Regions from separate parts of the Chromobacterium sp. CV08 genome, predicted to be linked through region 3. Evidence: predicted binding sites of a transcription regulator. Region 3 holds the regulator's gene; each other region holds the start of a gene.
What was found. Region 3 encodes sigma-54, which starts transcription at its own class of promoters, with help from an activator protein. Its sites were predicted from a motif close to CTGGCACGCTTCATGCTT; they were not measured.

Region 1: glnL (nitrogen regulation protein NR(II)) is a predicted target of sigma-54. The motif match lies at 959-976, and genes of this name have one in related genera.
Region 2: adh (aldehyde dehydrogenase) is a predicted target of sigma-54. The motif match lies at 865-882, and genes of this name have one in related genera.
Region 4: eat (ethanolamine permease) is a predicted target of sigma-54. The motif match lies at 716-733, and genes of this name have one in related genera.

Annotation. Positions count from the first base shown of each region.
Region 1 covers NZ_CP150453.1:1,322,597-1,324,796, forward strand. Annotated here, with positions in the region: gene glnL (nitrogen regulation protein NR(II)) at 1-904, opposite strand, end outside; gene WNM05_RS06285 (DUF4124 domain-containing protein) at 1,059-1,517, opposite strand; gene glnA (glutamate--ammonia ligase) at 1,650-2,200, opposite strand, start outside.
Region 2 covers NZ_CP150453.1:375,182-377,381, reverse strand. Annotated here, with positions in the region: gene adh (aldehyde dehydrogenase) at 1-817, opposite strand, end outside; gene WNM05_RS01815 (sigma-54-dependent Fis family transcriptional regulator) at 1,089-2,200, shown strand, end outside.
Region 3 covers NZ_CP150453.1:1,611,353-1,613,552, reverse strand. Annotated here, with positions in the region: gene lptB (LPS export ABC transporter ATP-binding protein) at 1-455, shown strand, start outside; gene WNM05_RS07735 (RNA polymerase factor sigma-54) at 462-1,862, shown strand; gene hpf (ribosome hibernation-promoting factor, HPF/YfiA family) at 2,000-2,200, shown strand, end outside.
Region 4 covers NZ_CP150453.1:4,108,241-4,110,440, forward strand. Annotated here, with positions in the region: gene aroC (chorismate synthase) at 1-634, opposite strand, end outside; gene eat (ethanolamine permease) at 788-2,200, shown strand, end outside.

The DNA of each region.
Region 1 (2,200 bases), 290 kb from region 3:
AGAAGATGTGCTCGCGGATGTCGTCGGGAATGCCGGGACCGTCGTCGACGATCTGCAATTTCAGTGCCAGCTGGTGGCGCTTGCGCGCCAGCGTGATCTGGCGCGCCACCCGCGTGCGCAGCACGATGCGGCCCTGGCCGCGCAGCGCCTGCACCGCGTTGTTGACGATGTTCAGCACCACCTGGATCAGCTGCTCCTTGTCGGCCGACAGCATCGGCAGGCTGGTGTCGTAGTCGCGCGTCAGCGTCAGGCCCTGCGGATGCTGGGCCAGCGCGATGCTGCGGACCCGCTCCAGCACCTCGTGGATGTTGACCGGGCCGCGGCTGTGGCTGCGGTGCGGCGCCAGCAGGCGGTCCACCAGTGTCTGCAGCCGCCGCGCCTCCTCGGTGATCACCTCGGTGTATTCCTTCAGCTCCGGCCGGTCGGCCAACTCGTGATCCAACAGCTGCGCCGCGCCGCGTATGCCGCCTAGCGGGTTCTTGATCTCGTGCGCCAGGTTGCGGATCAGCTCGCGGTTGGCCTGGTGTTGCAGCAGCGCGCGCTCCTCGTTGGCGATCTTCAACTGCTGGTCCAGCGGTCTGAGCTCGATCAGCGCCAGGCCGCCGTCGGCGTCTATCGGGGTGATGGTCAGCGCCACGTGCAGCGTGGCGCCGCTGTGCTGGGCCTGCAGTTCCAGATCGTGCTCGATATAGCTGGCGCCCTGGCGCAAGGCGGTGTCCAGCGCCTGACGCAGCGCCGGGCAGGGCTGGAACAGCTCGGTCAGGCCGTGGCGCAGCAGCTCGCGGCTGCCCAGCGCCAGCAGGTTCTCGCAGGCGGGGTTGACGAAGCGCAGCGCGGCGTCGGCGTCGCAGATCAGCACCGGGGTGTCGAGCAGCTCCAGTCCGGCAAAGCTGGGTATGGGCATTGGGGTCCGCTTGTGATGATGATGGGCTGGCGGCGGTCGGCCGCGGTCATGCCTCAGCAATAAGCGCGCCAGCCGGCATGAGGCCGGACGACGCGGCGGCGGGCGCCGCCTGCGGGCATGATCGCTTCAGTTTGCACCAAAATGGTGCGAGTGGCTACTGCATGCCCAGTTCGCGCTTCAGCGCGTCGACGTTCTTCTCGCGGTCGGTGACCTCGTTCTGCAGCTTCTGCACGCGGTCGAGGTATTTCTGGTAGTTGCGCGCCTCGTCGCCGAGCCGGACGGCCTTGCCGTCGGTCAGCGCCTTCTTGGCGGCGTCCAGCGCCTTGGACTCGTTGGCCAGTTCCTGCTCCAGAATCTTCTTGCGGCCGCCGTCGCGCTGCTTCTGGGTGTCGGCGTCGATGTTGGGATAGCCGCCGGACGCGGCCGGCTTGGCCGGGGAGGCGCCGCCCTTGCGGCTGGGGTAGGACGACAGGGGATTCAGCTTGATCGGTTGCGCGCCGCGGAGCGGCACATTGGTATAGGTGACGTTGCCGTTCGCGTCGACGTATTTGTAGATGGTGTCGGCCTGGGCGGCGCAGCAGGCCAGCAGCAGACTGAGGGCGAGTGTCTTCATCGTGCGTGACTGGATTAGGGGGCTTCTGCATGATAAGCAAATCCGGCGGCCGCGTCATATGGCGTTGCGGACAGCGGGCGCAAAAACGGCGGCCGTGAGGGCCGCCGTCCGTTCCGCCGCGCCTGGGCAGGCTTACAGCGAGTAGTACATCGCGAATTCCACCGGGTGGGTGGTCATGCGGGCCAGGTTGACTTCCTGCATCTTCAGCTCGATGTAGGCGTCGATCCACTCGTTGGAGAACACGCCGCCGCGGGTCAGGAACTCGCGGTCCTTGTCCAGCGCGTCCAGCGCCTCGTCCAGGCTCGCGCACACGGTCGGGATCAGCTTGTCCTCTTCCGGCGGCAGATCGTACAGGTTCTTGTCGGCGGCGTCGCCCGGGTGGATCTTGTTCTGGATGCCGTCCAGGCCGGCCATCAGCAGCGCCGAGAAGCACAGGTACGGGTTGGCCAGCGGATCCGGGAAGCGCGCTTCGATGCGGCGGGCCTTCGGGCTGGCCACGTGCGGGATGCGGATCGAGGCCGAGCGGTTCTTCGCCGAGTAGGCCAGCTTCACCGGCGCTTCGTAGTGCGGCACCAGGCGCTTGTACGAGTTGGTGCCCGGATTGGTGATGGCGTTCAGCGCCTTGGCGTGCTTGATGATGCCGCCGATGTAGTACAGCGCGGTGTCGGACAGGCCGGCATAGC
Region 2 (2,200 bases), 1.2 Mb from region 3:
TCGCGGCGACGTCGCCGAAGAAGATGTTCGGCGATTTGCCGCCGAGCTCCAGCGTGACCGGGATCAGGTTCTGGCTGGCGTATTGCATGATCAGTCGACCGGTTCCGGTTTCGCCGGTGAAGGCGATCTTGGCGATGCGCTTGGAACTGGCCAGCGGCTTGCCGGCCTCGACGCCGAAACCGTTGACCACATTGAGCACGCCCGGCGGCAGCAGGTCGCCGATCAGCTCCATCAGCACCAGGATGGACAGCGGCGTCTGCTCGGCCGGCTTCAACACCACGCAGTTGCCGGCGGCCAGCGCCGGCGCCAGTTTCCATGCCGCCATCAGGATGGGGAAGTTCCACGGGATGATCTGACCGACCACGCCCAGCGGCTCGTGGAAGTGATAGGACACGGTATTGGCGTCTATCTCCCCCAGGCTGCCTTCCTGCGCGCGCACGCAGGAGGCGAAATAGCGGAAGTGGTCGATGGCCAGCGGGATGTCGGCGGCGCGGGTCTCGCGGATGGGCTTGCCGTTGTCCCAGGTCTCCACCTCGGCCAGCAGCGCCAGATTGGCCTCCATCCGGTCGGCTATCCTGTTCAGGACGATGGCGCGCTCGGTCACCGGGGTGTGGCCCCAGGCATAGCGGGCGGCATGGGCGGCGTCCAGCGCCAGTTCCACGTCCTGTTCGTCCGAGCGCGGAATCTCGCACAGCGGCTTGCCGGTGATCGGCGTGACGTTTTCGAAATAACGGCCGTTCACCGGCGGCGTCCAACGGCCGCCTATATAGTTTGCATAGCGGCTCTTCAGTTCAAATCCGGGCTTCAAGCTCGACATTGCGCTCTCCTCTGATTGACGGGGTTGGCCCCCTGGCCATCGTCCTACCGCAAGCGGCGTGCCAGATTTATTCATATTGCATGGCAACATCACGCCAAGCCTTGATGGCCGAGGAGAATGCGCCGCCCATTCCGCGCCGCAACAAAGTTCTATCCAGATCAATCACTTGTCAGCCCGGGAAAAGCGGAGATAATCGCCGCATCCGTTCCCGAAACCGTTTCAGGCTGGCACAGCTGTCGCGCGACGACGGCACAACCAGCGGGAGAAGTGCATGAGTCCCACCATCAGCCTGCCGCTGAACGAGCTCCGCCGCCGCTTCTTCGCCGGCCAGCCGCTGCCGGGCCAGGCGCTGCCGCCGTCCATCCTGCATTCCTGGCAACGCTGCCGCAGCCTGGGCCTGCCCGTCGGCGGGCTCGGCGGCGAACGCTTGACCGACCGCGAGCTGCGGGAGAGGCGCGAGGCCAACGCCGACTGGCTGGAAGCGGCGCGGCCGGCGCTGGCCGGCCTGTTCGAACAGGTGTCGGCCAGCGGCCTGGTGCTGGTCGTAGCCGACCGGCGCGGATGGATTCTGGACGAGTGCGGCGACATCCCCTCCCTCGACAAGGCCGAACGACTGGCGCTGGCGCCGGGCATGGACTGGAGCGAGACCTCGCGCGGCACCAATGCGATAGGCACGGCGCTGGCCGCCGCCGACTGCGCGCGGGTGCGCGGCGCCGAACACTATCTGGAACGGAACCGCGCGCTGTCGTGCGCCGCCAGCCCGCTGCTCGGTCCGCAGGGCCAGCTGCTCGGCGCGCTGGACATCAGCGGCCCCGGCCGCAAGCTGGGCGACGCGCAATGGCTGGCGCTGCTGGCCGCGCGCGGCCAGATCGAGACGCGGCTGCTGGAAGAGGCCGCCTGCCGCGGCTGGCGTTTCGATCTGCACGACGATCCGCGGCTGCTGGACAGTCCGGCGGCCTGCCGCCTGGCCTTCGACGACGACGGCCGGCTGCTGGCCGCCAACCGCGCCGGCCTCGCGTTGTGCGGGCTGGAGCCGGACGGCTGGCAGGCGCGCCGGTTCGCCGCGCTGTTCGGCCAAAGCCTGGAACACTGGCTGCGCCGGCACGGCCAGTCCGTCGGCCTGATGGAAATCGGCGCGCGGCGGCTGTCGGCCCGGCTGCGGCCGCCGCCCGGACGCCCGGCTGCGGCCGCGCCGGCCGGCAGGCCGATGCCGGAACCCCGGCCGCCGATGCCGGAACCCCGGCCGCCGATGCCGGACGGACTGCCCGGATCGTTGTTCCCCACCGCGCTCAAACTGCTGGAAGCCGACATCCCGGTGCTGCTGCTGGGCGAGACCGGCACCGGCAAGGACAGGCTGGCGCGCGCCTTGCACGCCGCCAGCAG
Region 3 (2,200 bases):
TCCGCCGGATGACGGTGGAGGAAAACATCGCCGCCATCCTGGAAATCTCCGGACGCAAGGGCAAGGAGCTGGAAAAGGAACTGGATCTGCTGCTGGACGACCTGAACATCGGCCATCTGCGCGACAGCAACGCGCTGTCGCTGTCCGGCGGCGAACGGCGCCGGGTCGAAATCGCCCGCGTGCTGGCCACGCGGCCGCGCTTCATCCTGCTGGACGAACCGTTCGCCGGCGTCGACCCGATCGCGGTGATAGACATCCAGAAGATCATCTCCTTCCTGAAGGAACGCGGCATAGGCGTGCTGATCACCGACCACAACGTCCGCGAGACGCTGCGCATCTGCGACCGCGCCTACATCATCAGCGACGGCTCGGTGCTGGCCTCCGGCCAGCCCGAGGAACTGGTCAACAACGACAGGGTGCGCGAGGTCTACCTCGGCGAGCACTTCCATCTGTAAGCGGCGATGAAACAGGCCCTTCAGCTCAAGGTCTCGCAACAGCTGACGCTGACGCCGCAGCTACAGCAATCGATCAAGCTGCTGCAGCTGTCCACGCTGGACCTGCAAGCCGAGGTGGATCGCTTCCTGCTCGACAATCCGCTGCTGGAACGCGGCGACGAGCCGCACGACGGCGAAGCCGCCCCCGACGGCGCCGACCATGGCGCCGGAGAAACGCAGGATGCCGACGGCCGCGACGACGGCGCCGGCGTCGGCGAACTGCTGGACTGGGGCGCCGGCGGCCGCCAGGGCGGCGACGACGACTACGATCCGATGCTCAACGTGCCCAGCCAGCCCAGCCTGCGCGAGCACCTGCTGGCCCAGCTGGGGGAAATCGCGCTGAGCGACCGCGACCGGGCGGTCGCCAGCCTGCTGATAGAGGAACTGGACGACGACGGCTACCTGCCGCTGGACCTCGACGAGCTGGCCGGCAATCTGCCGCTGGAGCTGCAGCTGGACAGCGACGAGCTGGCCGTCGGCCTGAAGCTGCTGCAGCAGTTCGATCCGGCCGGCGTCGGCGCGCGCTCGCTGGCCGAATCGCTGCAACTGCAGCTCCTGCGGCGACCGGCCGACGAACCGGGCCGCGCGCTGGCGCTGGACATCGCGCGCGAACACCTGGAGCTGCTGGGCGCGCGCGACTACGCGAAGCTGAAGAAGCTGCTCGGCTGCCACGACGCGGCGCTGCGCCAGGCGCAGGCGCTGATCTCCCGGCTGAACCCCTACCCCGCCAGCGGCTACGGCCACGGCGACATCCACTACGTGATTCCGGACATCGCGGTCAGGAAGCTGCGCGGCCGCTGGGTCGCGGAGCTGAACCGCTCGGCGATGCCGCGGCTGCGCGTCAACCGGCTGTACGAGCGGCTGCTGGCCGACAAGCGCGGCGCCGGCGAACTGGCCGGCCCGCTGCAGGAGGCGCGCTGGCTGGTGAAGAACATCCAGCAGCGATTTGACACTATTCTGAAAGTGGCGGAAGCTATCGTTGAACGGCAGCAATCGTTCTTTGAACATGGCGAGGTGGCGATGCGGCCGCTGATCCTGCGCGACATCGCGGACGAGATCGGCCTGCACGAATCCACCGTTTCCCGCTCGACCAGCCAGAAGTACCTGCTCTGCCCCCGCGGCCTGTTCGAGCTCAAGTACTTCTTCGGCAGTTCGCTGGAAACCGACGGCGGAGGAGAATGCTCCGCCACCGCCATCAAGGCTCACATACGCGGCATGATAGACGGCGAGGACAGCGCGAAACCGCTGTCGGACAGCGCCATCGCCGACGCGCTGGCCCGCCGGGGAATACAGGTTGCCAGACGCACCGTAGCCAAGTATCGTGAAGCCATGCAGATTCCGGCGGTGAATCTGCGCAAGGCACTGTGACAGGCCTTGAGGACCGGTTTACGAACGCGCGGGCCAAAGCGGTACGACACAGAAGCAGCGGATCGTAAGCAGGTTCTAAGAAATACAATGCCGCCCGGCAACCCGACCGGGTGGTCAACACCAGAAGGAGCTAGGGTATGAACCTCAAAGTAACTGGTCTGCACCTGGAAGTCACCCCGTCGCTGCGTGAATACATCGAAAACAAACTGGAGCGCATCACCCGCCACGTCGACCATGTGATCGACATCTCCGTTACTCTCTCGGTGGACAAACTGGTTCAAAAAGCGGAAGTCAACGTGCACCTGTCCGGCAAGGACATCCACATCGAGGCGTCCGAG
Region 4 (2,200 bases), 2.4 Mb from region 3:
CGGCCACGACGCGGAGCCTGGCGCCTATCGAGTCCAGGCTCTTGCGTATGCTGTCCATATAGTCCTCCAAGCGCGGCACGATGTCCGGATCGGCGCTGAAGAAGGGATTGCCGCCCACATGCTCCCAGCTCTTGAACGGAATGGCCACTTCGCCGATCTGGGTCATGTGGCCGCGGACCACGATGCCGTATTTCTCGTTCAGCCACTTCTTGGCGATGGCGCCGGCGGCGACGCGCACGGCGGTCTCGCGCGCCGACGAGCGGCCGCCGCCGCGCGGATCGCGCACCCCGTATTTGTGCCAGTAGCAGTAGTCGGCATGGCCCGGTCTGAAGGTGTCGGCGATATTGCCGTAGTCCTTGCTGCGCTGGTCGGTGTTGCGTATCAGCAGCGCGATCGGCGTGCCGGTGGTCTTGCCCTCGTAGACGCCGGACAGGATCTCGACGGTGTCCGGCTCGCGGCGCTGGGTGACGTGGCGGCTGGTGCCGGGCTTGCGCCGGTCCAGCTCGGCCTGGATGTCCGCTTCGCAAAGCGCCAGTCCCGGCGGGCAGCCGTCGACGACGCAGCCTATCGCCGGACCGTGGCTTTCGCCGAAGGAAGTTACCGTGAACAAGCGACCCATGCTATTGCCAGACATCTGCTATTCCCCTGTTGCGTATCGTCATCGATTCTAGCACGGCGGGCGGCGGGCTCCGGGCATTGAATCCCGGCGCGTTCACTGGCATTCTTTTTGCATAAGCGGCGACATCCTTCCGACGCGGAAGGCCATTCATCCTGAACAGGAGTCCGCATGAACGCATCGACACCCGGCCTCGCGCGCAAGCTCGGCGGCTGGCAGTTATGGGGCATCGCCGTCGGCCTGGTGATTTCCGGCGAATACTTCGGCTGGAGCTACGGCTGGGCCGCCGCCGGCACGCTGGGCTTCCTCTGCGCGACGCTGTTCGTCGCCGCGATGTACACCGCCTTCATCTTCAGCTTCACCGAGCTGACCACCGCCATCCCGCACGCCGGCGGCCCGTTCGCCTACGCCCGCCGGGCCTTCGGCCCGCTGGGCGGCTTCGTCGCCGGTTTCGCCACGCTGTGCGAGTTCGTGTTCGCGCCGCCGGCGATCGCGCTGGCGATAGGCGCGTATCTCAATGTGCAGTTCCCGTCGCTGGCGCCGAAATGGACCGCCTGCGGCGCCTACCTGGTCTTCATGGCGCTGAACATCGCCGGCGTCGGCATCGCCGCGATGTTCGAGCTCGCCGTCACGCTGCTGGCCATCTTCGAACTCTTGGTGTTCATGGGCGTGGTGGCGCCGGGCTTCAACTGGGCGCACTTCCTGCACCAAGGCTGGGCGGGCCGGGACGATTTCCACTGGGGCGCCGTCGGCGGCATGTTCGCCGCCGTGCCGTTCGCGATCTGGTTCTTCCTGGCGATAGAAGGCGCGGCGATGGCGGCAGAGGAGGCCAAGGATCCGGCCCGAACCATCCCTCGCGCCTACATCGCCGGCATCCTGACGCTGGTGGCGCTGGCCTTCGGCGTGATGGTGATGGCCGGCGGCGCCGGCGACTGGAGCCGGCTGGCCAATATCAACGATCCGCTGCCGCAGGCGATGAAGCGGATCGTCGGCGAGCACAGCGGCTGGCTGCACATGCTGGTGTGGCTGGGCCTGTTCGGCCTGGTCGCGTCTTTCCACGGCATCATCATGGGCTACTCGCGGCAGATCTTCGCGCTGGCCCGCGCCGGCTACCTGCCGCGCGCGCTGGCCGCCGTCCATCCGCGCTTCAAGACGCCCCACCGCGCGATACTGGCCGGCGGCATCGTAGGCATCGCCGCCATCTTCAGCGACGACCTGGTACAGATCGCCGGCCAGCCGTTGACCGCCAACATCGTCACGCTGTCGGTTTTCGGCGCCATCGTCATGTACATCGTGTCGATGCTGGCGCTGTTCCGGCTGCGCGGCCGCGAGCCGGCGCTGCCCCGGCCGTTCTGCGCGCCCTGTTACCCATGGCTGCCGGCGCTGGCGCTGGGCTGTTCGCTGATCTGCCTGATCGCCATGGTCTATTACAACCGGCTGCTGGCCGGCATCTTCGCCGCGATGCTGGCCGCCGGCTACCTGTATTTCCTCGCCACCGCCGGGCAGCGCGCCGCGGCCGCCGCCGACGCGCAATTGCAGGGCGCGACCGAAGCCACCGCCGCCGGCTCCGCCGCGCGGAGTCCG